DNA from 3 places in the Pantoea sp. Lij88 genome. Region 1 is predicted to be linked to each of the others. Evidence: predicted binding sites of a transcription regulator. Region 1 holds the regulator's gene; each other region holds the start of a gene.
The links. Region 1 encodes sigma-54, which starts transcription at its own class of promoters, with help from an activator protein. Its sites were predicted from a motif close to GTTGGCACANNTTTCGCTNT; they were not measured.
Positions count from the first base shown of each region.

Region 2: PU624_RS18725 (gamma-glutamyltransferase family protein) is a predicted target of sigma-54. The motif match lies at 921-940, and genes of this name have one in related genera.
Region 3: PU624_RS06135 (gamma carbonic anhydrase family protein) is a predicted target of sigma-54. The motif match lies at 775-794, and genes of this name have one in related genera.

Region 1 is NZ_CP118269.1:3,573,730-3,575,930, forward strand. It holds gene lptB (LPS export ABC transporter ATP-binding protein) at 1-4, shown strand, start outside; gene rpoN (RNA polymerase factor sigma-54) at 53-1,486, shown strand; gene hpf (ribosome hibernation promoting factor) at 1,508-1,795, shown strand; gene ptsN (PTS IIA-like nitrogen regulatory protein PtsN) at 1,948-2,201, shown strand, end outside.
Region 2 is NZ_CP118269.1:3,162,507-3,164,707, reverse strand. It holds gene PU624_RS18725 (gamma-glutamyltransferase family protein) at 1-885, opposite strand, end outside; gene hpxU (MurR/RpiR family transcriptional regulator HpxU) at 1,024-1,863, shown strand; gene PU624_RS18715 (transporter substrate-binding domain-containing protein) at 2,055-2,201, shown strand, end outside.
Region 3 is NZ_CP118269.1:469,493-471,693, reverse strand. It holds rRNA gene PU624_RS06140 (16S ribosomal RNA) at 1-577, opposite strand, end outside; gene PU624_RS06135 (gamma carbonic anhydrase family protein) at 1,069-1,623, shown strand; gene PU624_RS06130 (DUF1488 family protein) at 1,590-1,847, opposite strand; gene aroE (shikimate dehydrogenase) at 1,844-2,201, opposite strand, start outside.

The DNA.
Region 1 (2,201 bases):
CTGATAAGGTGTCGTTAATACCGATGTTTACCTGGGAACTACCATCCTGTCTATGAAGCAAGGTTTACAACTCAGGTTCAGCCAACAGCTGGCAATGACTCCACAATTGCAGCAGGCGATTCGTCTGTTGCAACTTTCTACGCTTGAACTCCAGCAGGAGTTACAGCTTGCTCTCGAAAGCAACCCGCTGCTTGAGCAGACTGACCTGCATGAAGAGATCGACTCCCGGGAATCATCGGAGTCTGAGGCGCTGGATACACGCGAAGCGCTTGAGCAGAAAGAGATGCCCGATGAACTGCCGCTGGATGCCACCTGGGATGAGATCTACACAGCAGGCACGCCTTCCGGCACCGGCACCGATTATCAGGATGATGAGTTACCGGTTTATCAGGGCGAGACCACGCAGTCACTTCAGGACTATCTGATGTGGCAGGTCGGACTGACGCCTTTCAGTGACACCGACCGCGCCATTGCCACCTCTATCGTCGATGCTATTGATGACACCGGATATCTCACCGTTTCGCTAGAGGAGATCCTCGACAGTATCGGCAACGATGAGCTTGAAGCGGATGAAGTTGAAGCGGTACTGAAACGCATCCAGCGCTTTGATCCTATTGGTGTTGGTGCGCGCGATCTGCGTGACTGTCTGCTGGTTCAGCTGTCGCAATATGCCCCCGAAACGCCGATGCTGGCAGAAGCACGCCTGATCGTCAGCGAACATCTCGACCTGCTGGCGAATCACGATTTCCGCAGTCTGATGCGGGTGACGCGCCTCAAAGAAGAGGTGCTGAAAGAGGCGATGCTGCTGATTCAGTCGCTGGACCCGCGTCCGGGTCAGTCGATCAACACCAGCGAGCCGGAATATGTCATTCCCGATGTGCTGGTGCGTAAGGTCGGCACCCGCTGGACGGTGGAACTCAATGCCGACAGCGTTCCGCGTCTCAAAATCAATCAGCACTATGCGGCAATGGGTGGCGCCACGCGCAACGACAGCGACAGCCAGTTCATTCGCAGTAACCTGCAGGAAGCCCGCTGGCTGATTAAGAGTCTGGAAAGCCGCAATGATACGCTGCTGAAAGTGACGCGCTGCATTGTTGAACAGCAGCAGGCGTTTTTCGAGCAGGGTGAAGAATTTATGCGTCCGATGGTGCTGGCGGACATCGCCCAGGCCGTTGAGATGCACGAATCAACCATTTCCCGTGTAACCACGCAGAAGTATCTGCACAGCCCGCGTGGCATTTTTGAACTGAAGTACTTTTTCTCCAGTCACGTTAATACTGAAGGTGGCGGCGAAGCCTCCTCGACAGCGATTCGTGCCCTGGTGAAGAAATTAATTTCGGCGGAAAATCCAGCCAAACCCTTGAGCGACAGTAAACTGACCTCCATGTTATCTGATCAGGGGATTATGGTGGCACGGCGTACCGTCGCCAAATATCGTGAGTCTTTATCCATCCCGCCATCGAACCAGCGTAAACAACTGGTTTGAAAGAAATGAGAAGGAAGACCTATGCAGCTGAACCTGACCGGACAACACGTTGAAATCACTGCACCTCTGCGTGAATTCGTTAACGGTAAATTTGCCAAACTGGAACACTATTTTGAACATATCAATCAGGTCTATATTGTCCTGAAGGTTGAGAAAGTCACTCAGGTGGCGGACGCAACCCTACACGTGAATGGTGGCGAGCTGCACGCCACATCCGAAGCGGAAGATATGTATGCGGCAATTGATGGGCTGATCGACAAGCTCGCCCGTCAGCTGACCAAACACAAAGATAAACTGAAAAAACACTAACCTTCACGCTAGCGACGCGCGCCTGCCGCGCAGAGCCGACAGGATGGGGCGGATAATCCGCCCCGTTTTGTCATCTGAGTAAGCGCCGATTGTCTCAGGCGTTAAGACGCGCTGGCGGTGAATGGCCTGGTGAACACGCAAGTGAAACGATAATGAACAACGATCTCACACTGGAATTGAGCACAGTGCTTTCGCCAGACTGCACCCGCAGCGGCGTACACTGCCAGAGCAAAAAACGTGCGCTGGAAATTATCAGCGAACTGGCCGCTAAGCAGCTCAACCTGCCGCACCAGACGCTTTTCGAAGCGATCCTGACCCGCGAACGCATGGGCAGTACCGGTATCGGTAACGGGATAGCGATTCCTCACGGCAAGCTGGAAGAGGATACGCTGCGCGCGGTTGGGGT
Region 2 (2,201 bases), 410 kb from region 1:
GCGCAGGGCAAAGGCTTTCTTGGTGGCTTCAACGATGCGGTGCACCGTCTGCGCGTCGTCAGCCTCCGCCATCTCCAGACGATCGGTGATGCCGAGGATCGCCAGCGACACCATGCCCTGTGTCGGCGGGGCGATATTCCAGATGTCACCTTCGCTGTGGGAGAGATGCAGCGGCGTCGTGCGGCGGGCGCGATGCTGCTGCAGATCGGCCAGCGTAACCGGCATGCCGAGCGTCGCCATCTCATCGGCCATATGGTGAGCCAGCGCACCGCGATAAAAGCTATCGAGTCCCTCTTCGGTGAGCTGACTCAGGGTGTTCGCCAGTGAGGGCTGGGTAAAACGGCTGCCCGGCTGCGGCACATCGCCGTCGGGCATAAAATTAGCGCTGAAGCCGGGCTGATGCTGCAGTTCACTGCGGAACGTCGCGGTGGCGGCGCTCTGTGAAGCGGTTACCGGAATGCCGTCGGCGGCGTAGCGAATCGCATCACGCAGCAGGCGATCCAGCGGCAGCGGCGGGGTGCCCATCTCCGCAGAGAGCGTCAGGGCCTCCTGCCAGCCGCTGACCGTTCCGGCCACGGTTAACGCTGCTTTCGGCCCACGATGCGGGATCTTCGGGTGATCGGTGTAGAAATCGCGGTGCGCCAGCGAACCGGCTGCGCCGCTGGCGTCGATAGCGACGGGCTCGCCGCCGGGCGGCAGAATCAGCCAGAAACCATCGCCGCCCAGTCCATTCATGTGCGGGTAAACCACGGCGATCGTCGCGGCAGCGGCCACCATCGCTTCAATGGCATTACCGCCATCACGCAGCACGGCGAGTGCGCTTTCACTCGCCAGATGGTGTGGCGTCACCGCCATCCCCTGCGGGGCCATATTGCTTTGAATCATCTTTTTCTCGTTATCCGGGTGACAGAACCCATAACAAAGCAAGAGCTGTTCCAGTTTTCACCCTGCGATGACAATGCGCCGGTTAACCTGGCGTAAATTGTGCTAGCTTCTGCTGAAACAAAAGTTACAGGGCGCCTTATGAAACAGCTTGATGAACGACTCAGAAGTCACTATCCCCAGCTCTCTCCGCAGGAGCAGCGCATTGCCGACTTCGTGTTTGACCACTTCGATGACCTGATCAGCTACAACAGCGCCGAGCTGGCGCGGCTCAGTGGCGTGTCGAAAGCCACGGTCAGTCGGCTGTTTAAACGTCTGGGCTACGAGAAGTACAAGGATATGCGTGATGAGTTACGCATCCTGCGCCAGAGCGGCATGCCGCTGACCGATAACCGGGATGCGGTGCAGGGCAATACGCTGCTGGCGCGCCACTACAAGCAGGAGATGGCAAACCTGACGCAGTGGGTAAACAGCCTGGATGCCCGGCACTTTAGTGAGGTTATCCAGCAGCTGGCGCAGGCTAAGCGCGTGTTTATCATCGGCATGCGCAACGCCTATCCGGTGGCGCTCCATCTGCGGCAACAGCTGGTGCAGGCGCGTTCGCAGGTGCATATCCTGCCGCAGCCGGGCCAGACGCTGGCTGAGGAGCTGGTGGATATCACGCCAGACGACATGGTGATTGTGATGGCGTTTCGTCGTCGTCCGCGCATCATTCGTCCGCTGATGCAGCAGCTGCAGACTGCCGGTATCCCGCTGCTGGCGCTGTGTGAGCCGCAGGCGCAGACGGTGATTGCACTGGCGCGCTGGCAGCTCTGTACGCCGCTGGACAGCGTCTCCGCCTTTGACAGTTACAGTGCGGCCATGAGTCTGGTTAACCTGATTGCCAATGCCCTGCTGCATGAAATGCTGGCTCAGGGACGTCAGCGTATTCATCAGATCGCCGACCTTTACCAGCAGTTCGACGAGCTGGAGCACCGTTAACAGGCACCGTTTTGGTGCTTTGCCCCATTTCAGAACACGCTCTTCACGGCGTAGTCGCTCCGGTTACGCCCGATTTCTGCTGAACTCTCTGCTGCTTAACCCTTTTTCTGTCGCCGTCCGCATTGGCACATTAGTTGCAGATTGCATGTCAAAGAATCTTTTGTTTCACGTTAATCTCACCGGGGTGCATAATGAAAAAAGTTTTAATGGCGGTTGCGACAGCGGCATTACTGATGGCACAAGCGGGAAGCGCGCTGGCCGATCAACTGCAGGACATCCAGAAACGCGGCGTCATCCGCGTCGCCGTGCCGCAGGATTTTCCGCCGTTTGGTTCGGTC
Region 3 (2,201 bases), 840 kb from region 1:
TGCGCTTTACGCCCAGTAATTCCGATTAACGCTTGCACCCTCCGTATTACCGCGGCTGCTGGCACGGAGTTAGCCGGTGCTTCTTCTGCGGGTAACGTCAATCGACACGGTTATTAACCGCATCGCCTTCCTCCCCGCTGAAAGTACTTTACAACCCGAAGGCCTTCTTCATACACGCGGCATGGCTGCATCAGGCTTGCGCCCATTGTGCAATATTCCCCACTGCTGCCTCCCGTAGGAGTCTGGACCGTGTCTCAGTTCCAGTGTGGCTGGTCATCCTCTCAGACCAGCTAGGGATCGTCGCCTAGGTGGGCCATTACCCCGCCTACTAGCTAATCCCATCTGGGTTCATCCGATAGTGAGAGGCCCGAAGGTCCCCCTCTTTGGTCTTGCGACGTTATGCGGTATTAGCCACCGTTTCCAGTGGTTATCCCCCTCTATCGGGCAGATCCCCAGACATTACTCACCCGTCCGCCACTCGTCACCCAAGAGCAAGCTCTCTGTGCTACCGTCCGACTTGCATGTGTTAGGCCTGCCGCCAGCGTTCAATCTGAGCCATGATCAAACTCTTCAATTTAAGTTTGATTTGCTTAAACAAGTTAAGCGGTGCTCATCTGTAAAACGTCATAATGAATTTCATTATGTGTTCACTCGTGAGACTTGATATTTTTGTTGCGTCCTAAGACGCTGATATCAATCCTGCGAGTGCCCACACAGATTGTCTGATAAATTGTTAAAGAGCAGTGCGAACAGTGCGTTAGCGTCCTGTCGCGAGGTGGCGTATATTACGCTTTCCTCCTGCAGAGTCAACCTCTATTTCAGAAGTTTTTCTCCGGCGGCGCAGTCTCCTGTGCCTCTCAACCCGTTTCCCGTTGCCGGTGTTCCGTGTCGATGGAGGCGCATTATAGGGATCCCGTTTCAGAGCACAACCCTTTTTTAGGATCTTTTATCTGAACGGTTATAAATGATCCAGATTGATGAGATCGCCACCGATCCGGTTCAGAATTGGCTTGTCAGCTGGCTAAAATCGCATCAGGCTGCAGTGAAAACAGAACAAAGGAGAACATGATGACTTCCGCCTTACGCCCTTATAAAGATCTATTCCCGCAAACTGGCCAGCGCGTTATGGTCGATCCCAGCAGTGTCGTCGTTGGTGATGTGATTATGGAGGATGACGTGAGCATCTGGCCGCTGGTTGCGATCAGGGGTGACGTGAATCAGGTGCGGATTGGTGCCCGCACTAATGTGCAGGACGGCAGCGTTCTGCACGTCACACATAAGTCTGCATCTAATCCACAAGGCTTCCCGCTTATTATTGGCGAGGACGTCACGGTCGGACACAAAGCGATGCTGCACGGCTGCACCATTGGCGATCGCGTGCTGGTCGGAATGGGATCGATTCTGCTTGATGGTGTAATAGTAGAAGAAGAGGTGATGATTGGTGCCGGGAGTCTGGTGCCGCCAGGTAAAAGGCTGGAGAGCGGCTATCTCTATCTGGGTAGCCCGGTGAAGCAGATCAGGCCGCTGAATGACAGTGAGAAGGAAGGTTTACGTTATTCCGCTAATAACTATGTCAGCTGGAAAGATGATTACCTGGCGGGGGATAACCAGATCCAGCCCTGAGCATCCACATCATCCTGACGAATAGCCGCTTCGGCCTCATCTTCCAGATCCCAGCGATGGTGCTGAAACAGCGCCATCGCCTCCCCTTCACCAAAACGTGAAACCAGCGACTCACGGCTGATCGCACAGTTCAGCCGCATGCCGTTAACCAGCACCGGAAAACAGACCGCATTCAGTTCAGCGTCATAGGTTTCCTCATCAGGAAACTGTATCGCCTGATTCATGGCTGCATGGACTGCTTAAGCTGAGCAATCACCGGCGCGATTTCCGGCATCACACCGTGCCATATATAGAAGGCATGAGCAGCCTGCCCCACCAGCATCCCAAGTCCATCGGCCAGATGTTGAGTGCCCTGCGCCTGACACCAGAGCAGGAAAGGTGTCAGTCCGCTTTGGTAAAACATGTCATAACAGCGCACATCAGGATGGATAACTTCTGCAGGTAAAGGAGGCGTTTCTCCATTCACACCGCTTGAAGTGGCATTGATGATGAGATCAAAGTGCTGATCAGTAAGCTGCTCAAAACGACATGCCCGGACAGGACCACTCTTTCCAAACAGGCTCGCCAGCTCTTCAGCA